Regions from separate parts of the Duffyella gerundensis genome, predicted to be linked through region 2. Evidence: predicted binding sites of a transcription regulator. Region 2 holds the regulator's gene; the other holds the start of a gene.
The links. The regulator PhoB, encoded in region 2, activates phosphate uptake and scavenging genes when phosphate is short. The targets are predictions, from matches to a motif close to CTGTCATAAAACTGNCNNAT.
Positions count from the first base shown of each region.

Region 1: pstS (phosphate ABC transporter substrate-binding protein PstS) is a predicted target of PhoB. The motif match lies at 8,807-8,826, and genes of this name have one in related genera.

Region 1 is NZ_LN907827.1:3,753,462-3,765,347, reverse strand. Features, by position in the region: gene atpD (F0F1 ATP synthase subunit beta) at 1-594, shown strand, start outside; gene EM595_RS17170 (F0F1 ATP synthase subunit epsilon) at 619-1,041, shown strand; gene glmU (bifunctional UDP-N-acetylglucosamine diphosphorylase/glucosamine-1-phosphate N-acetyltransferase GlmU) at 1,199-2,569, shown strand; gene glmS (glutamine--fructose-6-phosphate transaminase (isomerizing)) at 2,768-4,597, shown strand; gene EM595_RS17155 (VOC family protein) at 4,784-5,227, shown strand; gene EM595_RS17150 (MmcQ/YjbR family DNA-binding protein) at 5,230-5,610, opposite strand; gene EM595_RS17145 (oxidoreductase) at 5,647-6,471, opposite strand; gene EM595_RS17140 (SDR family NAD(P)-dependent oxidoreductase) at 6,543-7,331, opposite strand; gene rluF (23S rRNA pseudouridine(2604) synthase RluF) at 7,859-8,728, shown strand; gene pstS (phosphate ABC transporter substrate-binding protein PstS) at 8,930-9,973, shown strand; gene pstC (phosphate ABC transporter permease PstC) at 10,055-11,017, shown strand; gene pstA (phosphate ABC transporter permease PstA) at 11,014-11,886, shown strand, end outside.
Region 2 is NZ_LN907827.1:1,032,231-1,044,116, forward strand. Features, by position in the region: gene EM595_RS04650 (SbcC/MukB-like Walker B domain-containing protein) at 1-1,966, opposite strand, end outside; gene sbcD (exonuclease subunit SbcD) at 1,963-3,186, opposite strand; gene phoB (phosphate response regulator transcription factor PhoB) at 3,378-4,067, shown strand; gene phoR (phosphate regulon sensor histidine kinase PhoR) at 4,083-5,396, shown strand; gene EM595_RS04670 (PstS family phosphate ABC transporter substrate-binding protein) at 5,415-6,338, shown strand; gene EM595_RS04675 (cobalamin-independent methionine synthase II family protein) at 6,512-7,615, shown strand; gene brnQ (branched-chain amino acid transport system II carrier protein) at 8,005-9,324, shown strand; gene proY (proline-specific permease ProY) at 9,392-10,744, shown strand; gene EM595_RS04690 (histidine-type phosphatase) at 10,799-11,886, opposite strand, start outside.

The DNA of each region.
Region 1 (11,886 bases), 1.1 Mb from region 2:
TCTGCGGTAGGTTATCAGCCTACGCTGGCAGAAGAGATGGGTGTGCTGCAGGAGCGTATTACCTCCACCAAGACGGGTTCAATCACTTCCGTACAGGCCGTTTACGTTCCTGCGGATGACTTGACTGACCCCTCTCCGGCGACCACCTTCGCCCACCTTGACTCAACCGTTACGCTGAGCCGTCAGATCGCGTCTCTGGGTATCTACCCGGCCGTTGATCCGCTGGACTCCACCAGCCGTCAGCTCGATCCGCTGGTTGTTGGTCAGGAACACTACGACACCGCGCGTGGTGTGCAGTCTATTCTGCAACGTTACCAGGAACTGAAAGACATCATCGCCATCCTCGGTATGGACGAACTGTCTGAAGATGACAAACTGCTGGTGGCTCGTGCGCGTAAGATTCAGCGCTTCCTGTCTCAGCCGTTCTTCGTAGCAGAAGTATTTACCGGTTCTCCGGGCAAATACGTATCGTTGAAAGACACCATCCGTGGCTTTAAAGGCATCATGGAAGGCGAATTCGACCATCTGCCAGAGCAGGCTTTCTACATGGTTGGCGCCATCGAAGAAGCTGTGGAAAGAGCGAAGAAACTGTAATCACGGTTTCCCGGGAGGTTAGTTATGGCTTTGACTTATCATCTGGATGTCGTCAGCGCGGAACAGCAGATGTTCACCGGGCTGGTGCAAAAGATCCAGGTGTCAGGTAGCGAAGGTGAACTGGGAATTTTTCCTGGCCACGCCCCGCTGCTGACCGCCATCAAACCTGGTATGATTCGCATCGTTAAAGAACGCGGTGAAGAGGAGTATATTTACCTCTCTGGCGGCATTCTGGAAGTTCAGCCTGGATCGGCAACGGTGCTGGCTGATACCGCTATTCGCGGTTCTGACCTTGATGAAGCGCGTGCGCTTGAAGCGAAACGCAAGGCAGAAGAGCACATGAATAGTTCCCACGGCGACGTGGACTATGCTCAGGCTTCGGCTGAACTGGCGAAAGCCATTGCCAAGCTGCGTGTGATCGAGTTGACCCGCAACAAAGCGATGTAACAGGTTTACGGTATATAAACAGTGCCAGCCCTCGGGCTGGCATTTTTTTTAGCTATTTTTAGCCACTGTCGCCTGGCTAATTTCGTACTGAGAAAAATGTAGTAATCTCACCGGGAAACCGTTTTACTTTCCTCTGAAAAAAACCAACAGGATAGTTATGTCAAACAGCACTTTGAGCGTGGTCATCCTTGCGGCTGGCAAAGGAACGCGCATGTATTCGGCGTTGCCTAAAGTTCTGCACAAGCTGGCCGGCAAACCTATGGTGCAGCACGTTATCGATGCTGCGAAAAGTATTGGCGCACGCCATATTCATCTGGTTTATGGTCATGGCGGAGAGCTACTGCAATCCACATTAGGCGATGATTCGTTAAACTGGGTGATGCAGGCAGAGCAGCTCGGCACCGGCCATGCAATGCAGCAGGCCGCGCCCCATTTTGCTGATGACGAAGATATCCTGATGCTTTACGGCGACGTGCCGTTGATCTCGCCGCAGACGCTGAGCCGCCTGCGCGATGCCAAACCTGCGGGCGGCATTGGCCTGCTGACCGTGGTATTGGACGATCCTTCGGGTTATGGGCGCATTGTGCGCGAGCATGGTGAGATTGTTGGCATCGTTGAGCAAAAAGACAGTTCACCGCAGCAGCAGCTGATCAATGAGATCAACACTGGCATTCTGATTGCCAACGGCGCTGATTTAACGCGCTGGCTCAGTAAGCTGACCAACAACAATGCCCAGGGCGAATACTACATCACTGACATCATTGCCCTGGCGCATCAGGAAGGCCGCACCATCACCGCTGTTCATCCGGATCGCGCCAGCGAAACCGACGGCGTTAACAATCGTCTGCAACTGGCAACGCTGGAACGTGTTTATCAACGCGAACAGGCGGAAAAACTGCTGCTGGCTGGCGTAATGCTACGCGATCCGCAGCGATTCGATCTGCGTGGCGAGCTGAAGCATGGTCGCGACGTTGAGATTGATATCAATGTGGTGATCGAAGGCAACGTTACGCTGGGCGATAACGTCAAGATTGGCGCCGGTTGCGTCATTAAAAACAGTGTTATCGGCGACGGTTGTGAAATCAGCCTTTATTCCGTGATCGAAAACGCCACGCTGTCGACCGACTGTACCGTAGGTCCATTTGCGCGTCTGCGTCCGGGCGCTGAACTGGCAGAAGGTGCGCACGTCGGTAACTTTGTCGAGATGAAAAAAGCGCGCCTTGGCAAAGGCTCCAAGGCCGGGCATTTGAGCTATCTGGGCGATGCTGACATTGGCGCTAACGTTAACATTGGCGCTGGCACCATCACCTGTAACTACGATGGCGTCAATAAATCAGTGACCACCATCGGTGATGATGTGTTTGTTGGTTCTGATACTCAGCTGGTGGCGCCGGTCAACGTGGCCGCAGGGGCGACTATCGCCGCAGGAACCACGGTGATGCACGATGTTACCGCGGCCGATCTGGTTTATAACCGAAAAGAACAGCTGCAAAAATCGGGCTGGCAGCGGCCAGCGAAGAAAAAGTGATGATTTACTTGCGCCGGCCAGCGATGCCGGCGCGAAATCGATAGCGGCCTCTACAGGCGCGTTATCCTACTTATCCGCAGAAGATGGATAAGCATAATAAGCCCCACTCTCTACAAGGCTCGGGGCGCCGGTCAACCGGCATATCAGATCATAAGACAATGCAAATGGCGCGAAACGCCATGAGTCAGGAAATTAACTATGTGTGGAATTGTTGGCGCTGTAGCACAACGTGATATCGCAGAGATTTTGTTAGAAGGTCTGCGTCGTCTGGAATATCGCGGTTACGATTCGGCCGGGCTGGCCGTAGTCGACAGGCAAGGGCATATGACGCGTCTGCGTCGCCTGGGTAAGGTTCAAAAGCTGGCTGAAGCAGCCGAGCAACATCCGTTAATTGGCGGAACCGGCATTGCGCATACGCGCTGGGCCACGCACGGCGAGCCGTCAGAAGTGAATGCGCATCCCCATGTTTCCGGGGCGATCACCGTGGTGCATAACGGCATCATTGAGAATCATGAACCGCTGCGTGCGCTGCTGACTGAACGCGGCTATCAGTTTGTCTCTGAAACCGACACCGAAGTGGTGGCGCATCTGGTCAACTGGGAGCAAAAACAAGGCGGCTCGCTGCGCGAAGTGGTGCAGCGTGCGATTCCTCAACTGCGCGGCGCTTACGGCATGGTAATCATGGACAGCCGTGATCCCGCTGTGCTGGTGGCCGCCCGTTCTGGCAGCCCGCTGGTGATTGGCCGTGGCGTGGGTGAAAACTTCATCGCCTCCGATCAGCTGGCGCTGCTGCCGGTAACCCGTCGCTTTATCTATCTGGAAGAAGGCGATATCGCGGAAATTACTCGCCGTGAAGTGGCTATCGTCAACGTGCGTGGCGAAAGCGTACAGCGTGCCGAAATTGAGTCTAACGTGCAGTATGATGCCGGTGATAAAGGTCTTTATCGTCATTACATGCAGAAAGAGATTTACGAGCAGCCGATGGCGATCAAAAACACCCTGCACGGGCGTTTTAGCCATGGCGAAATCGATCTCAGTGAGCTGGGCCCGGAAGCGGCGACGCTGCTTGGCCAGATTGAGCATGTACAGATCATCGCCTGTGGCACCTCGTATAACTCAGGTATGGTGGCGCGTTACTGGTTCGAAGCATTGGCCAACGTCACCTGCGACGTCGAGATCGCCTCTGAGTTTCGTTATCGCAAATCTGCCGTGCGGAAAAACAGTCTGCTGATCACACTGTCGCAGTCTGGTGAAACCGCCGATACGCTGGCCGCGCTGCGTTTGTCAAAAGAGCTGGGCTATTTGGGTTCGCTGGCAATCTGCAACGTGGCGGGCTCATCGCTGGTACGCGAATCCGATCTGGCGCTGATGACCAAAGCGGGTACCGAGATTGGCGTAGCGTCGACCAAAGCCTTTACCACGCAGCTGACCGTACTGCTGATGCTGGTGGCAAAAGTGGGCCGTCTGCACGGCATGAGTCTGGAAAAAGAGCATGAAATCGTTCATGCGCTGCAGGCACTGCCGAGCCGCATCGAACAGATGCTGGCACAGGATAAGCTGATCGAAAGTCTGGCTGAGGGCTTCTCTGACAAGCATCATGCGCTGTTCCTTGGCCGCGGCGATCAATATCCGATCGCTATGGAAGGTGCGCTGAAGCTGAAAGAGATCTCCTACATTCACGCGGAAGCCTATGCCGCTGGCGAGCTAAAACATGGTCCGCTGGCGCTGATTGATGCCGATATGCCGGTCATCGTCGTGGCACCCAACAACGAACTGCTGGAAAAGCTGAAGTCGAACATTGAAGAAGTACGCGCTCGTGGCGGTCTGCTTTATGTGTTTGCCGATCAGGATGCGGGCTTCAGCGACAGCGAAGGAATGAAGATCATTTCGCTGCCGCATGTGGAAGAGGTGATTGCACCGATTTTCTACACCGTGCCGCTACAGCTGCTCTCCTACCACGTCGCGCTGATCAAAGGCACCGACGTCGATCAGCCGCGTAACCTTGCCAAATCCGTTACCGTTGAGTAAGCAAGCGGGCCTGCTCAGGCCCGTTTTACGCTAAGTCCGCCGTAACAGGCTTTATAAATCATCACCGGTATCGTTACAGGACCGGTGATTTTTTTTGCGTACTCTTTGCGGAACAGGCACTGACGATCAAATGTCGCCTCAGGCGGATGGCAAGATGAACGCTCAACAGGGAACAGGAGACGATGTATGTCAGTGAACGATTGTGGATTGAGCCATATAGCGTTGCAGGTAAGGGATCTGGAAAAGAGCGTGGCCTTTTATCAGCGCTATGCCGGCATGCAGGTGATTCATCAGCGCGAGCCAGGCATTGCCGAGGCGCAAAAAGTGGCCTGGCTGTCCGATCTTACCCGCCCGTTTGCGCTGGTGTTGGTGCAATCACAAAGCACGGTTGATACGCCGCTGGGGCCTTTTGGACATATTGGCGTGGCCTGCGCCAGCCGCGATGAAATTGATGCAAAAGTGCGTCTGGCTGAGCAGGAGGGCGTACTGCGGCGGGCGGCACAGCAATCTGCTGCACCGGTAGGTTATTGGGCCTTCTTCGCCGATCCGGATGGCAACACGCTGGAACTCTCTTACGGTCAGCAGATCGGTATGGACGTGATTGCCGCTCAACAGCAAGCAGGCGAATAGTTCTACAGCGTCATCGTCCGCTTTTTGCCCGGCCACGTCAGTCGATAGCTGTCATCCACCCAGCCCAGCAGCTCGTCGTCATCCATTGGGCCCTCAAGCAATAACGTGACCCAATGCTCTTTGTTCATATGCCATGCCGGATAGACGCCCGGCTGCTGTCTCAGCGATCCGGCAACGCCTGGCGCTACCTTGATATTGATCGCCTCGACCAGCGCATCACTCTCTGCGCCCAGCTTGCTGGCGGCAATTTTTATCAGCAGGGCATACCATTTTCCGCTGTCACCATGCCGAAACACCGCGTAGTCGGGCAGTTTAGCCCAGGGATAGTCGGGCGCCGTGCCGTATCGATTTTGCATATGGGCAATAAACTGTTGCCGATCCATCTTCCGCTCCTGCATAACGACCAGGGCATTAGCTCATCAACTTTTCCGTACCTGATCAAGCTGCAAATTCTTGCGCACGCCTTTATCCAGCACGCGTGATGGCGCAAAGCGGCGTAAAAAGGCCAGCTGAGCAGCGGCCTTGCCTGCCGTATAGCGTATTTTTGGCCGCCCGGTCTGTGCCACACGCACCACAACCTGCGCAACATCATCGGGCGTATCAGCAATATTCATTGCCTGGCGAATGGTTTGTGTCACGCTGGCACGCACCGTGCTGTATTCCGCCAGTGGCCGATCGGGCGCGATGGTATGGGTATCAAATGCGGTTTTCGTATAGGCAGGCTCGATCACCGATACTCTGATGCCCTGCGTACGCAGCTCATGGTCCAGCGCTTCTGAATAGCCTTCAACTGCATGTTTACTGGCGGCATACAGTGCCACATAAGGCATAGCAATCACGCCGAGAATGGAACCAATATTGATAATTCGCCCCGATCCCTGACGACGCATATGCGGTACCACAGCGCAGGTCATGCGCACAATGCCCATGAAATTGGTGTCAAAAAGCGCCCATGCCTGTTGGATGGAACTCTCTTCGGCAGCGGCAGGCGCAATACCAAAGCCGGCATTGTTGATCAGCAAATCGATGCGCCCTTCACGAGCAATGACCTCTTTGATCACCGCGTCGACCGACTGTTCATCGGTAACGTCCAGCGACAGCAGGGTAAAGGTCCCGGATGATTGACTGTCTGCACGTCGGCTGGTGCCGTAAACGCGATAGCCTGCGGCGGCAAGTTGCCTTGCACAGGCTTCACCGATGCCTGATGAGGCGCCGGTGACCAGAGCAACTGGGGTGTGTGTCATGACGCAATATCCTTTATTAAGTCTTGGGTGACGCTGCCGGAAGTGGCCATCACCGGCAGCAGCGCAGGGAGTTAGCGCACCGTTTTATAACGTTCGGCGGCTTCATGCTGTTTGAGATCGATAAACAGGCTCTGACGGGCGATATCCAGCGTTTCCCAGCGTTCAGCGTTATGCAGCGGCGGAATAGTGATGCCTTCACGACGGTCGAAGCCATGAAGTGCCGCATCGACCAGCTCGCCCACTTCCATCATCTGCGCCGCCGTCGTGATATCAATTCCGGCGCGATCCCAGATTTCGGTATAGGTGCCAGCTGGCAGCACCGCCTGCACATACACGCCTTTCGCCGTTAATTCATGGCGCATCCCCTGCGTCAGAAACAGCACAAAGGCTTTGGTGGCGCCATACACCGTCATGCCAAATTCAGGTGCCAGACCGACCACCGAGCCGATATTCACAATCGATCCACTGCCTGCCTGAGCAAATCGCGGCGCGACAGCACTGGCCAAACGCGTCAGCGCGGTGACGTTGAGCGCAATCAGCGCGTCGATGGTCGCTGGCGTCTGCGTCGTAAATTCGCCGGACTGACCGATACCGGCATTGTTAATCAGCGTGTCGATGCGCGTATCGTCACGCAGCCGCGCTTCTACCGCGAGCAGGTCGTCGGCCCGGGTCAGATCGGCCTGCATAACATCAACGCCAACGCCATATTCCTGGCATAAGCGCAGCGCCAGCGTATCCAGCCGCGCTTTATCTCGCGCCACTAGCACAAGGTCGTGGCCGCGACGAGCGAAGCGTTCGGCATAAGTTGCACCGATGCCGGAAGAGGCACCAGTAATCAGCACAGCAGAAGGCGTAGTCATATGATGTTCTCTCTGTTATCAAAAGGGGCGCCTTAAACAGGCGGCGGTAGTCAACTCACCGGCTTAATAATTACGATCATCATCTAAAGAGTCAACTTATTTTGATTATGGTCGTAATCAATAAGCACGTGCGGTTTATTGCGCGCAGACATCTGACGTAGCGCGAAGTGAAATATGCAGATCGCAAAGGCGGCAGATTTTCTGCAGAAATGACGAATAATTAAAGCGTTACGCACGGTGGGCTGGTGATGATGTCTTTGTAAGGTATCGCCAGAAGCCTCCTGCGGATGAACGAATTGTCCTGGTGCTTCTTAATGGTCTTTATTATATATAGTTGTAACTAAAATGCCGGGCTGTGCCAAAAAAATGGCAACAATTGCCTGGTTTATCAGCAGGATTCTGTTGTGTTGCAATCAGTCACGACGCCACGCCGTATCGTCCAGCGGCAACCGCGCTACGGCAGTCAGGGCGCAAGGCTTCGCAAGCTGATGCGGGTAAGGTATAGTCCGCTTCTTTGCGGAGGAACCATGCTGACTAACTCATCCACTCGTCTCAATAAATACATCAGCGAAAGCGGCATCTGTTCGCGTCGCGACGCCGATCGCTATATCGAACAGGGCAACGTTTTCATTAACGGCAAACGGGCCGCCGTGGGCGCGCAGGTGTTTGCCGGAGACGTGGTAAAAGTGAATGGTCAGCTGATTGAGCCGCGTGATGAAGAAGACCTGGTCCTGATTGCGCTGAATAAGCCGGTGGGCATTATCACCACCATGGAAGAGGGCGAACGCGACAACATCAGCGATTTCGTCAACCACAGCAAGCGTGTTTTCCCGATCGGACGACTGGATAAAGATTCGCAGGGACTGATTTTTCTTACCAATCACGGCGACCTGGTGAATAAGATCCTCCGTGCCGGTAATAACCACGAAAAAGAGTACGTGGTGACCGTCAATAAACCGATCACCGACGAGTTTATTCAGGGCATGGGCGCGGGTGTACCGATGCTCGGCACGGTGACCAAAAAATGCAAAGTGGTAAAAGAAGCGCCGATGGTGTTCCGCATTACGCTGGTGCAGGGGCTTAACCGACAAATCCGCCGTATGTGTAAGCACTTTGGCTTTGAGGTGACGCGGCTGGAACGCACGCGCATCATGAATGTTAATCTCAAAGGCCTGCCGCTGGGTGAATGGCGTGACTTAACCGACGATGAGCTGATCGAACTGTTTAAGCTAATTGAAAACTCGACCTCGGAAGAGAAGCCTGGCAAGAAGGCGCCAGCGAAACCGAAAGTAAAAAAGCCCACAGTGAGCGCGCCGAAAAGCAGTGAAAAAGCGGACGGCAATGCCGCCTCACGTAAACGCTTTACCCAGTCGGGCCGACGTAAGAAAGGGCGCTAAACCCAGCGGCGCTGTTTTTCCCGCAATCTTCTGCCCTCAGCAGCACGATCTGAACGCCGGGCGATCGTGCTGAATTCCCCGTCATAAAACTGTCATATTTCGTACATTTTACTGTCACCAAACTGTCCTATTTTCCCTCCAGCAGCAATCAACAATCTTATAAAACGACAATTTATCTGACATTGCTCCCCTGGAGGGAATATGACACTGATGCGTAGCACCGTAGCCCAAATCGTCGCAGCGACCCTTTCACTGAGCGCGGTAACGGCGTTTGCCGCCACCGATCTTACAGGCGCTGGCGGCACGTTTCCGGCGCCGGTGTATGCCAAGTGGGCAGCGGAGTACCAGCAGGCAACCGGTAGCAAGGTTAACTATCAGGGCATCGGTTCCTCTGGCGGCGTAAAACAGATCATCGCGAAAACCGTTGATTTTGGTGCCTCCGACGCGCCGATGAAAGAAGAAGACCTGCAGAAAAATGGCCTGTTCCAGTTCCCGACCGTGATTGGCGGCGTGGTGCTGGCGGTAAACCTGCCGGGCATCAAATCAGGTGAGATCGTGCTGGACGGTAAAACCACCGGCGATATCTATCTGGGCAAAATCAAAAATTGGGACGACGAAGCGATTAAAAAGCTGAACCCTGGCCTGAAGCTGCCGTCGACCAACATCAACGTTGTGCGTCGCGCTGACGGCTCCGGCACCTCTTTCGTGTTCACCAGCTATCTGGCAAAAGTGAACGAAGAGTGGAACAGCAAAATTGGCAAAGGTAACACCGTAAACTGGCCAACCGGCTTGGGCGGCAAAGGCAATGACGGCGTCGCCGCCTTTGTTCAGCGTCTGCCGGGTTCTATTGGCTATGTGGAATACGCTTACGCCAAGCAGAACAACCTGACTTACACCAAACTGATGGATGCTGACGGTAAAGCGGTGGCACCTACCGAAAGCAGCTTCAGCAACGCCGCGAAAGGCGCAGACTGGAGCAAAACCTTTGCTCAGGACTTGACCTTCCAGAAAGGCGCGGATGCCTGGCCAATCACCTCAACCACCTTCATTTTGGTTTACAAAGATCAGGCCAATGCGGAGAAGGGCGGAGAAGTGCTGAAGTTCTTCGACTGGGCGTACAAAAACGGCGATAAAACCGCCACCAGCCTGGATTACGCCACGCTGCCCGATTCTGTGACCGAGCAAATTCGCGCTGCATGGAAAAGCAATATCAAAGACAGCTCAGGCAAGGCGTTATATCAGTAAGCATTGGCAGGGCCGGTTCGCCGGCCCCTCCCCCCGGCGCCCGCAGTGCCGCTTCATGACATCCTGACTATTGAGACTTCTATGGCTGCAACTAAGCCGACGTTCAAAGCGCCTGGCAAGCAAGGCGATATCCTGTTCGGCGCGCTGGTAAAACTGGCTGCGCTGGTTGTGCTATTGCTGTTGGGCGGCATTATCGTCTCCCTGATCATCTCCTCCTGGCCGAGCATTCAGAAGTTTGGCTTCTCTTTCCTGTGGAATAAAACCTGGGATGCACCCAACGAGCAGTTTGGCGCGCTGGTGCCGATTTATGGCACGGTGGTCACCTCGTTGATTGCACTCATTATTGCTGTGCCGGTGAGTTTCGGCATTGCGCTGTTCCTGACGGAACTGGCTCCCGGCTGGCTGCGCCGTCCGCTGGGCACGGCGATTGAGCTGCTGGCTGCCATTCCAAGTATTGTTTACGGCATGTGGGGGCTGTTTATCTTCGCCCCGCTGTTTGCCGAATACTTTCAGACGCCGGTGGGCGACGTACTTTCCGGCATTCCGTTTATCGGCGCGCTGTTTTCCGGCCCGGCATTTGGCATCGGTATTCTCGCCGCCGGGGTGATCCTCGCCATTATGATCATTCCTTACATCGCCTCGGTGATGCGCGATGTGTTTGAACAGACGCCGGTGATGATGAAAGAGTCCGCGTACGGCATTGGCTGTACCACCTGGGAAGTGATCTGGCGCATCGTGCTGCCGTTTACCAAAAACGGCGTGATCGGCGGCATCATGCTTGGCTTAGGTCGCGCACTGGGCGAAACCATGGCGGTGACCTTTATCATCGGTAACACCTACCAGCTCGACAGTCCGTCGCTGTTCATGCCCGGCAACAGCATTACCTCGGCGCTGGCCAACGAATTCGCCGAAGCGGAATCGGGCGTGCATGTTGCCGCACTGATGGAACTGGGACTGATTCTGTTTGTTATTACCTTTATCGTGCTGGCGATCTCCAAACTGATGGTGATGCGTCTGGCTAAAAATGAAGGAGCGCGCTCATGACCGCCCTGGAATTACAGAGTCGTGCTGAGCTACAGGCATCACGCCGTAAAATGCAGGCCTGGCGCAGCACCAAGAACAAAATTGCGCTGGTGCTGTCGATGCTGACCATGGCGTTTGGTCTGTTCTGGCTGGTGTGGATCCTGTGGACCACGGTGACCAAAGGCGTGGATGGCTTCTCGCTGGCGCTGTTTACCGAAAGCACGCCGCCGCCGAATACCGCGGGCGGTGGTCTGGCAAACGCACTGGCGGGCAGTGGCCTGTTGATCCTCTGGTCAACGGTAATTGGTACGCCGCTTGGCATTATGGCGGGTATCTATCTGGCGGAATACGGTCGTAAATCCTGGCTGGCGGAGGTGATTCGTTTTATCAACGATATCCTGCTTTCGGCGCCGTCGATCGTTGTCGGCCTGTTTGTTTACACGCTGGTGGTGGCACGCATGCAGCACTTCTCCGGCTGGGCGGGCGTGATTGCGCTGGCGCTGCTGCAGATTCCTATCGTGATTCGTACCACCGAAAACATGCTCAAGCTGGTACCTGACAGCCTGCGTGAAGCGGCTTACGCGCTCGGCACGCCGAAGTGGAAGATGATTTCTGCTATCACGCTGAAAGCTTCTGTCTCGGGCATCATTACCGGCGTGCTGCTGGCTATCGCGCGTATCGCCGGGGAAACCGCTCCGCTGCTGTTTACGTCGCTGTCGAATCAGTTCTGGAGCACCGACATGATGCAGCCGCTGGCTAACCTGCCGGTCACCATCTTTAAGTTCGCCATGAGCCCGTTTGCCGAATGGCAAAGCCTGGCCTGGGCGGGCGTGTTGATTATCACGCTGTGCGTCCTGCTGCTGAACATCCTGGCGCGTGTGGTTTTCGCC
Region 2 (11,886 bases):
GTTGCTGCTGCATCTGCACGCCTTCCCGCAGCGCTTTTCTGGCACTGCCTTCTTCGCCCAACTGCTTCACTTCCTGTTCCAGCTGCTGCAATCGCAGCTGGTTTTCAGTGAGGGTTAAGGTCTGATAAGCGTCAATCGCCGGATGTTCACAGGCGCCGCAGAGCGGGCAGGGCGCGCCAGACGTTAGTTGGGCACGATAACCGGCGAGATCGGCAATCTGCTTTTCCAGCTCGCAGCGCTCACGCAGATCTTTTAGATGCTGATGTTTTTCTGCCCAGCGCTGACGCAGCAGCGCCAGCTGTTGTTCATGTTCCTGCTGCTGTTGCTGAAGCTGTTGCTGGCTGTGCTGCTGTTTCTGCTGGCGCGTTGTCAGCTGTCTCAGTTGCGGTGCCAGCAGGGCCAGCCGTTGCCGGGCCGGGCGCTGTTGCATCAGCCGCTCGCTGCTGGCCTGAAGCTGCTCTGGCGCATGCTGCTGGTGCAGCACCGCCAGCGCGCGCTCCGCCTCGGCTGCCTGCTGTTCGGCGATCTGCTGCTGGCTGAGCAGCGGCGCCATCGTTTGCTGCAAGGCATCAAGCTGCTGCTTGTGTTGTTGTCGATCGCGCTGCTGCTGGTTCAGCGCGGCGGTAAGTTCTGCCTGTTGCTGTTCCGCCTGCTGCAGCTGACGAAGCTGTTCACGCCAGGCGGGCAGCGCTTCGCCCCAACGCGCCAGATGCGGATGCGCCTCGCGCCACTGCTGTTGCCGCTGTTGCTGCGTCAGTAAATCCTGAAGGGTCTGCTGCTGCTCACGCTGAGCACGCTGCTGTGTTGCCACGCCAGCGGCATGATCGTCGCAGCTGGTGCGTAGCTGCGCGATCTGCTGATCGATGCGTTCTCGTTGGCTGTCCAGCGGAATCACCTGTTCAGTGAGATGCTGAACCGCTAACTGAGCGTCATACTGCTGCTGACGCCGCGCCGCCGCCAGCGCCAGCGCCTGTTGCAGTTGCTGCTGTTCCGCTTGCTGCTGTGTCATGCGCTGCTGCAATTGGCTTAGCTGCTGTTCAAGCTGCTGCAAATCCTCGTTGACCTGCTGGCGCTGTTGCCACACCGTGCGCAATGCTTCGGCCGGTGCGGCACGTGCCAGACGTTCGCGCTCGGGCGCCAGCTGTTGCCAGTGCTGCTGCGTCTGCTGCTGTTGCTGACTGGCAGCGTCGGCATCCTGCGCCAGCTGCTGCTGCTGTTCATGCCAGCGCTGCGCCTGACTGAGCTGCTCAATCTGCTGATTAAGCTGCTGTTCCTGTTCGCCCAGCACATCCAGCTGCTGTTGCAGATTAGCCACGCTGGCGCTATCCAGCAGCGCCATCGCCGAGGCGCGCGTGCGTAATGATTCCAGCGCCAGCCGTGCGCTTTTATGCCGTTCAAACACCGCTATCGACAGCTGACCATAGATTTCCGTGCCGGTCAGCTCCTCCAGCAGCTCGGCGCGTTCGCCCGCTTTAGCATTCAGAAAGGCGGCAAACTGACCCTGCGACAGCATCATCGATTTGGTGAAGCGAGCAAAATCGAGGCCAGAGAGCGTTTCGATCATCTTCAGCTTGTCGTTGACCTTATCGGCCACGATGACATTGTCATCGCAGCGCGCCAGCTCGACGCGCGGCGCCTGCAGCTTGCCATCCACCGCGCCGCGCGCGCGGTTCTGACTCCAGAAGGCGCGCCAGGCGACGCCTTTGACTTCAAATTCCACTTCGGCGAGACATTCGGCGGTATCACGGGTAATCAGTTCATTCTGCGTCTGCGATAGCGGGCCAAGGCGCGGCGTTTGATGATAAAGCGCCAGGCAGATGGCATCCAGCAGGGTGGTTTTGCCCGCGCCAGTGGGGCCGGTAATGGCAAACAGGCCGTTACTGGCAAACGGCTCGGCGCTGAAATCTATTTTCCATTCGCCGCGCAGTGAGTTGAGGTTTTTAAAACGCAGGGTCAATATTTTCATGTGGACGTCTCATCGTCATTCAGGCCATCAAGCGTTTGCGCAAAGAGCTGACGCAGCGTGGTTTGCTGCTGCTCAGAGAGCGACTCCTGCGCCAGACGCCGGGCAAAGACCTCATCGGGCTGCAGCTCGCTCAGGGTTTCGTTGAGATGGCTGGCGAAATGACGCTCGCGTTGTTCACGGCTGCGGCGAATCAGCAGCACTTCAACCGGCAGATCGGCGGTGAGCTGTTCAATGTGACGCTGCACATCATTGAGGTATTCCAGCGTGGCGATTTCAATATCCAGCCACACCGGTTGCGGATAGTCACCGTGACGGAACGGGGTCAGCTGTTGCTCAATCTCCGCCAGCGATCCTTTCAGAATCTGCATTGGCTGAAACACCGGCACCACCAGCGTCTCGATCTCATTAAGCCGATCGCCGCTGAATTCCAGCAGAAAAACGCTTTTTTCGCTGCCGCACTCGTCAAAGCTCAAAGGAATGGGCGAGCCGCTGTAACGAATAATCTCGCTGCCGCCGATGCGCTGCGCCCGATGAATGTGGCCGAGTGCAATGTAATCAGCGGGCGGAAACGCCTGCGCCGGAAAGGCGTCCAGCGTGCCGATATAGATGTCGCGGACCGCGTCACTTTTAGTCACGCCGACGGTGGTCAGATGGCCGGTGGCGACGATCGGCAGGCGATCGCCGCGGCGCTCGCGTTCGGTCAGCGCCTGCTGATAGCAGCGCTGATAGTGCTCGCTGATCGCTTCCAGCAGGCTCTGCTGTTTTTCACGACCGGACTGCCCAGCGCGGCTGCGCAGAATGTCACGCGGCCGCAAAAAGGGAATGGCGCAGAGCAGCGCGCCCGGCTGACCCTGGCGATCTTTCAGCAGCAGCACCTGATCGGCAGGATCGTCGCTGGCAGCGGCGATCACCCGGGTATTCAGGCAGGCGAGCAGTTCGCGCGACTCATTCAGGGTGGCAACGGAATCGTGATTGCCACCCAGCACCACCAACTCACAGCCGGTGGCCTGCAGCTGCACCACAAAGCGATTGTAGAGTTCGCGGGCGTAGCTCGGCGGCGAGCCGGTATCAAAAATGTCGCCCGCCACCACAATGGCATCCACCTGATGCTGCTCGACACACGCCAGCAGCCAGCTAAAAAAAGCCTGATGCTCCGGTGCGCGGCTTTTGGTGTAGAAAAACTGACCCAAATGCCAGTCGGAGGTGTGAATGATGCGCATGCTGATTCCCGGGCAATGAAAAGACACCGCCGATTATACCGACTGAAAATAAAAAGGGGCGAAGGAAAGCGGTAACAGAAGTGTTAAAAACCGTGCGGCACCCCCGTGCTTTTTTCATAAATCTGTCATAAAACTGACGCATAATGACGCCGCAAATCCCAGTGACCCGGGTCACATTCGCAGGAGCAATAATGGCTAAGCGTATTTTGGTTGTCGAAGATGAAGCCCCCATTCGTGAAATGTTGTGTTTTGTGCTGGAGCAGAACGACTACCAACCAATAGAAGCAGAAGATTACGACAGCGCGATCAATATGCTGATTGAACCCTGGCCGGACCTGATCCTGCTTGACTGGATGCTGCCAGGCGGCAGCGGCATTCAGTTCATTAAACACCTGAAGCGTGAAGCGATGACCCGGGATATTCCGGTGATGATGTTGACCGCGCGCGGTGAAGAGGAAGATCGGGTACGTGGCCTGGAAGTCGGCGCCGACGATTACATTACCAAGCCTTTTTCGCCAAAAGAGCTGATGGCGCGCATCAAAGCGGTAATGCGCCGTATTTCACCGATGGCGGTGGAAGAGGTGATTGAAATGCAGGGATTGAGCCTTGATCCTTCATCGCATCGGGTGATGTCAGAAACCACGCCGCTGGAAATGGGCCCTACTGAATACAAACTCTTGCACTTTTTCATGACGCATCCGGAACGGGTTTACAGCCGCGAACAGCTGCTGAATAACGTCTGGGGCACCAACGTCTACGTGGAAGATCGCACCGTGGACGTGCATATTCGGCGTTTGCGTAAGGCGCTGGAACTCTCCGGACACGATCGCATGGTACAAACCGTGCGTGGAACAGGGTATCGTTTCTCCGCCCGCTACTGATCCGGAGTCACACTCGTGCTGGAACGCCTCTCCTGGAAGAGATTATTGCTGGAATTACTGCTGGCGATTCTGCCAGCCGCTATTCTGGGTTTATTGCTGGGCGGTCTGGCCTGGTTTTTATTGTGTGCGGTGCTGGCCGTGCTGTTCTGGCATTTCTGGCAGTTGATGAAGCTCTCGAACTGGCTGTGGGTTGACCGCACCATGACGCCGCCTACCGGACGCGGCAGCTGGGAACCGCTGTTTTACGGGCTTTATCAGATGCAGTTACGTAACCGCCGCCGCCGCCGCGAGTTGGGCAATCTGATCAAACGCTTTCGCAGCGGAGCCGAGTCGCTGCCCGATGCGCTGGTGTTGACCACCGAAGAGGGCAATATTTTCTGGTGCAACGGCCTGGCGCAGCAACATCTGCGGCTGCGCTGGCCGGAAGATAATGGCCAGAATATCCTCAACCTGCTGCGCTATCCGGAATTCTCCCGCTATATTCGCCAGCGCGATTTTGCGAAACCGCTGACGCTGGTGATGAACAACCAGCGCCACCTCGAATTTCGCGTCATGCCTTACAGCGAAGGCCAGTGGCTGCTGGTGGCGCGCGACGTCACGCAGAAACATCAGCTGGAGGGCGCGCGGCGAAATTTCTTTGCCAACGTCAGTCACGAACTGCGTACGCCGCTTACCGTGCTGCAGGGGTATCTGGAAATGATGAACGATGCCGGCATGGCAGGACGCTCGCGGGATAAAGCGCTGCACACCATGCAGGAACAGACGCGGCGCATGGACAGCCTGGTTAAACAGCTGCTGACGCTGTCGCGTATTGAAGCCGCGCCGGTGGTCGATCTCTCTGAAAAAGTCGATGTGCCGATTATGCTGCGCCTGCTGCAACGCGAGGCGGAAACACTGAGCAGCGGCCGCCATACCATCAGCTTTGATTTTGACAGCGAGCTGAAGGTGTTCGGCAACGATGAGCAGCTGCGCAGCGCCATTTCAAACCTGGTGTACAACGCCGTTAACCATACGCCAGAAGGCACGCATATTCGCGTCAGCTGGCAGCGGGTGCGCGATGGCGTGCGCTTCAGCGTCAGCGATGACGGACCCGGTATCAGCGCAGAGCACCTGCCGCGGCTGACCGAACGTTTTTATCGTGTCGACAAAGCGCGATCGCGGGCAACCGGTGGCAGCGGCCTCGGGCTGGCGATCGTGAAGCATGCGCTCAGCCACCATAACGCCCGACTGGAGATCACCAGCCAGCCGGGTAAAGCCACTACCTTCAGCTTTACCTTGCCACCAGGCTTGATTGTGCAGGCGGATCTGGCTGAAAATGCCGTGCATTAACCCCTTGCAGGCATAACGATGAAAGCGTTGATTTTGGCTCTGCTGCTGCTGACGGGCCCGCTGGCGCAGGCAAAAGAAGGCATGCTGGCCGGCAATCTGACCAGCGTCGGTTCCGATACGCTCGGCTACTTGATGTCGCTGTGGGGCGAGGATTTTAACCGGCTCTATCCTGGCGTTAACGTGCAGGTGCAGGCGGCGGGGTCTTCTACCGCGCCGACCGCGCTGGCTGCCGGTGCCGCGCAGCTCGGCGCCATGAGTCGGCCCATGCAGGCCACGGAACGCCGCCTGTTTGAAGAAAAATATGGCTATCCGCCGCTGGCCATTCCGGTGGCGATGGATGCGCTGGTGGTGATGGTGAATCAGGACAATCCGCTGCAGCAGCTGAGCGTACAGCAGCTGGATGCGCTGTTTTCGGTCACTCGCCGCTGCGGTGGCACACATGTGCCGCAGCGCTGGGGCGATCTGCTGGCGCAGCCGCAATGGCAGAACCGCACGATTGCCCGTCAGGGCCGCAACTCCGCTTCTGGCACCTGGGGTTTTTTCAAGCAGCAGGCGCTGTGCGACGGCGATTTTCGCAACGACGTGGCGGAATTCCCCGGCTCTGCTGCTGTGGTGCAGGCGGTGGCCAGTAACCTTAACGCTATCGGCTATGCCAGCATGGGTTTTCATCTCAGCGGCGTGAAAATCGTGCCGCTGGTTGGTGACGCGGGTACGCCGGTTGCGCCCACCGTGGACGCGATCCGCAGCGGTCGCTATCCCTTTGCTCGTCCGCTCTATCTCTACGTCAATAAAGCACCGGGACATCCGCTTGAGCCGCGCACGCTCGCCTTCGTCAACTATGTGCTCTCGGCGCAAGGACAGGCGATGATTCCGCGCACCGGCTATCTGCCGCTTTCCACTGAGCAGGTGGTACAGGCGCAACGGCTGTTCAACACACCCTGACGCTCAACATGAATTAATTTCATGGGACATGAATTTTCCTCTATTGCGCCGCTGCGTACAGCATGTCAATCTGCCTCCAGACATATAGCCATCCAGATGGCTGTAAATAACAGTTGGTAATTATTTCCTGCCGCAATCACCGGCAGGAAGGATTCACTTTCAGGAGCCCGTTCATGAGCCAGTTCACCGCCCCTTTCCGTGCCGATACCGTTGGCAGCTTCCTGCGTCCACAGGCGATTAAACAGGCGCGCACGCAGTTTGCCGCTGGCGACATTGATGCCGCTACGCTGCGTCAGATTGAAGATGAACAGATTCTCGATGTGGTGAACAAGCAGCGAGCCAACGGCCTGCAGGTGGTCACTGACGGTGAGTTTCGTCGTGCCTGGTGGCACTTTGACTTTTTTGCCGGACTGGACGGCGTGGAGCTCTATGAAGCCGAGCAGGGCATTCAGTTCAACGGCGTGCAGACCAAAGCCCACGGCGTGCGCGTTACCGGCAAGCTCGGCTTCAGTCAGCACCCGATGCTGGAAGATTTCCGCTATCTGAAAAGCATCGCCGGTGATGCGGTGCCAAAAATGACCATTCCCAGCCCAAGCGTGCTGCACTTCCGCGGCGGTCGCAAAACCATTGATGCCGACGTCTATCCGAATATGGATGACTATTTTGACGATCTGGCGCTGACCTATCGCACGGCCATCGCCGCCTTTTACGAGGCAGGCTGCCGTTATTTGCAGCTCGATGACACCGTATGGGCCTATCTCTGTTCGGAAGATCAAAAGCGCCAAATCCGCGAGCGTGGCGACGATCCGGAAGAGCTGGCACGTATTTATGCCCGCGTGTTGAACAAGGCAATCGAAGGCAAACCGGACGATTTGATCATCGGTTTGCACGTCTGCCGCGGCAACTTCCGCTCAACCTGGATCTCCGAAGGCGGCTACGAGCCGGTGGCTGAGATTCTGTTTGGCAGCGTTAATATTGATGCTTTTTACCTGGAATATGACAATGAACGCGCCGGCGGCTTTGAACCGCTGCGCTTTATTAAGCCAGGCAAACAGCAGGTGGTACTGGGCTTAATCACCACCAAACAGGGCGAACTGGAAGACCCGGCGGTGGTGAAAGCGCGCCTGGCCGAAGCGGCGCAGTTTGTCGATCTGAGCCAGATCTGCCTCAGTCCGCAGTGTGGTTTTGCCTCAACTGAAGAGGGCAACAGCCTGACGGAAGCGCAGCAGTGGGCGAAGATTCGTCTGGTGGTCGATATCGCGCAACAAGTGTGGTGATGGCGTAAAGTTGTGCAGACAGGCGCGTAAACCGCGCCTTCTGTGCAACTGAATCGCTTCATATGACCGATATGCTCAGCGACTGTGTAAATAAACTACACATCATGTAATGCTTCTATTGAATAGTTTAAACGATTTCGCTAACTTTCTGCTCGCCCGCGCTATATCACTCTGCTTTTCCGATCCCGTATTGCCTTTCCCCGCTATAAACGATTTACTTGGCGCCGTTGTCCGCATATTGCACTGTGTAAATAACAGATCTGCTCGCTATTTCTGCGTTTAAAGCTCCGCATTATTTTGCCGCTTTTTCCCTGAAGGATGCTGCACGAAAACATCCACAGGCTGGACAACCCAAACATCACTCATCGCAACAACAGTACGGGCCGTCTATGAAACATCGTTTAACTTCCAGGGATATCCTCGCGCTGGGCTTTATGACCTTTGCCCTGTTCGTCGGCGCGGGCAATATTATCTTTCCTCCGGTTGTCGGCATGCAGTCAGGCGATCACGTCTGGGTGGCCGCTATCGGCTTTTTGATCACCGCGGTTGGGCTACCGGTGCTGACAGTCATCGCGCTGGCGCGCGTCGGGGGCGGCATTGACGCGCTCAGTTCGCCGATTGGTAAAGCGGCAGGCCTGCTGTTGGCCACCGTCTGCTACCTGGCGGTGGGCCCACTGTTCGCCACGCCACGTACCGCGACCGTCTCTTTTGCCGTCGGCATCGCGCCGCTGACCGGCGACGGCACCATGCCGCTGTTTGTCTACAGCCTGATCTATTTTGCGCTGGTAATCGCCATTTCGCTCTATCCGGGCAAACTGCTGGATACCGTGGGCCACTATCTGGCCCCGCTGAAAATCGTGGCGCTGACCGTGCTCGGTATCGCCGCGCTGGTTTGGCCAGCAGGCGGTTTGAAATCAGCGGCGGAGAGCTATCAGCACGCAGCGTTTTCCACCGGCTTCGTTAACGGCTATCTGACCATGGATACGCTGGGCGCGCTGGTGTTCGGCATCGTGATTGTCAATGCTGCCCGTTCGCGTGGTGTTGAGGACAGCAAGCTGCTGACCCGTTACACCATTATGGCTGGCCTGATTGCTGGCGTCGGCTTAACGCTGGTGTACCTGAGCCTGTTCCAGCTCGGTTCCGGCATCGGTTCGCTGGTGAAACCGGACGCTAACGGCGCCGAAATCCTGCATGCCTATGTGCAGCAGACCTTCGGCAACTACGGCTCGATTTTCCTTGCCGCGCTGATTTTTGTCGCCTGTATGGTGACGGCGATTGGCCTGACCTGCGCCTGTGCCGAGTTCTTTGCGCAATATTTGCCCTTATCTTACAAAACCCTGGTAATTATCCTTGGCCTCTTCTCGATGCTGGTGTCTAATCTCGGCCTGAGCCATTTAATCCAGATTTCTATCCCGGTTCTGACCGCAATTTATCCGCCGTGCATCGTGCTCGTCGTGCTGAGTTTTACCCTTAGCTGGTGGAATAAAAGTGCACGCATCGTGGCACCGGCTATGCTGGTAAGCCTGCTGTTTGGCATCGTTGATGCCATTAAAACCACCAGCTTTTCCGGCATGCTGCCAGACGTCATGACGCATTTGCCGCTGGCGGAGCAGGGGCTTTCCTGGCTGCCACCGTCACTGGTGATGCTGCTGATTGCGGCAGTGATCGACCGGGTTTTGGGTCGTCAGCAGGTTACTGCGCACCAGTAACCGGCAGTACGGTTTTACGGACCACGGGCTTGCCCGTGGTTTTTTCATTTACAGGTAACAGGTTGTTATGCAAGAGACCAATACGCTCAAACGCGGACTGAGCACGCGCCACATTCGCTTTATGGCGCTGGGATCGGCCATCGGCACCGGGTTGTTTTACGGTTCCGCCGATGCGATAAAAATGGCCGGGCCGAGCGTGCTGCTCGCCTATATTATCGGCGGCGCCATCGCTTACATCATCATGCGGGCGCTGGGCGAAATGTCGGTCAATAATCCGCAGGCCAGTTCGTTTTCACGCTACGCGCAGGAATACCTCGGCCCGATCGCCGGATATATCACCGGCTGGACCTACTGCTTCGAGATCCTTATCGTGGCGATTGCCGACGTTACGGCATTCGGTATTTATATGGGCGTCTGGTTTCCTGACGTGCCGCACTGGATTTGGGTGCTCAGCGTGGTGCTGATCATCGGCGGCATAAACCTGTTGAGCGTGAAGGTATTTGGCGAGGTGGAGTTCTGGTTCTCGTTCTTCAAAGTGGCCACCATCATCATCATGATTCTGGCCGGTTTCGGCATCATTATCTGGGGCATCGGCAACGGTGGCCAGGCGACCGGTATCCATAACCTGTGGAGCAACGGCGGCTTCTTTGCGCACGGTATCGTCGGCATGCTGCTGTCGTTGCAAATGGTGATGTTCGCCTACGGCGGCATTGAAATTATCGGTATTACCGCTGGCGAAGCGGACGATCCGGCCACCTCGATTCCACGCGCCATTAATTCGGTGCCGATGCGTATCCTGGTGTTTTATGTCGGCACGCTGTTTGTGATTATGTCTATTTATCCGTGGAATCAGGTAGGCACCGCAGGCAGTCCGTTTGTACTGACCTTCCAGCATCTCGGTATTGCCGCTGCGGCTTCACTGCTGAATTTTGTGGTGATTACCGCCTCATTGTCCGCGGTGAACAGTGATGTGTTTGGCGTCGGCCGCATGTTGCACGGCATGGCGGAGCAGGGGCACGCACCGAAAGTGTTTATGAAGGTCTCAAATCGCGGCATTCCGTGGGTCACGGTAGTGGTAATGATGATCGCCATGCTGGCGGCGGTTTACCTGAACTATCTGATGCCGGAAAGCGTATTCCTGGTCATCGCCTCGCTGGCAACCTTTGCCACGGTGTGGGTCTGGATCATGATTCTCTGCTCACAGATCGCCTTTCGCCGTAAGATTGGCCCGGAAGCGGCGAAGAAGCTGCAGTTTGCCCTGCCGGGTGGCAGCTATACCGCCGGTTTCGCGGTGATTTTCCTGCTGTTTATCATCGGGCTGATTGGCTATTTCCCCGATACGCGCGTGTCGCTCTATGTTGGCGCCGTGTGGATTGTACTGCTGCTGGCGGGATACAAGCTGGTACGTCGTCAGTCGTAATACGCTGACGGGGCGCAATGCCCCGTCGTCGTGGCGTTAAGCGGTTTCTCGTGATTAATCGTATTCCACCTGCGTGGTCGCGCTGTTATCCACAGCGGCACGCAGGTGCGTCATCATCGTGCTGTATGGGCAAAGCATGCCCGGTTCACGCTTCTCACATCCCTCTGGTGAAAACTCCTGTTCTAACGGTGGCTGCTGCGCGTTAAGCGGCGTCAGATTGCGCAGCTGATCCAGCGACTGTGCCTGAAAATAGATGCGCAGAAAGCGATCGCCGCTACGCGTATCGCGCCAGCGTTCAAACACCAGACGGCTGGCGGGCGGAATATTGCCGCGCGGATAGTTGCCAAGCTGCCAGTGAAAACCGAGCAGGGTGCGCAGATAGGCGATATTGGTGTCATGGCCGACCAGCACCAGCCAGCGGGTGGCGGGCGGGGCGTTAGCGGTGGCTTCCGACTGTAGCGCTTTGCTAACCTGATCGAGCAACACTGCACCGCGACGCTGCGCGATGTAAGGCACATCGTTGGTAAGATCGTAGTTTATGGTCAGCAGCGGCAGCAGGGCCGCGACGTCGTCGGCGCTGCGCACATGGCCGAACGCCACCTCCGACAGCGGATTGTGGTTGCTCCAGGCCAGCCGAATGCTTTCCGCCATGTCGGCCATATCGCGCAGCCCACGAATGCTGGCGCGACCGTCACCGCCTGGCTCAATTTGCCAGCGCTGGGCAAACGTCGGGCAGGGTTTGCCAGGCTGACAAACCGCCTGTTGCAAACGGGCGATATCAGCACGTAATCGATGTTGCAGCGTATTGAGATCGCCGCCGGCGGCCTGCAGGGTCGCGCGATGCACTTTGTGCGGGTCGAGCGCGGCGGCGGGCAGATGCTCACTCTGGAACAGCGGATCGTAGCCGCTGGCGACATGCACCGGCACCTTGCAGCCGGGGAAGGCGCCTTCAGCCAGCGCCTCGGCGGTAGCGCGGGTGCGCTGCAAGGGGCTGGCGCGAATATACACCGCATCATCATCGGGGCAGCCATCAGCCAGCATCCCGGACTCGCGCGCACTTTCTCCGGCATAGCGGCCGTGATTAACGGCCGCCTGATAGCCGTGCGCGGTAAGTTCGCCTGCGGCGGTCTGCCACGCTGGCC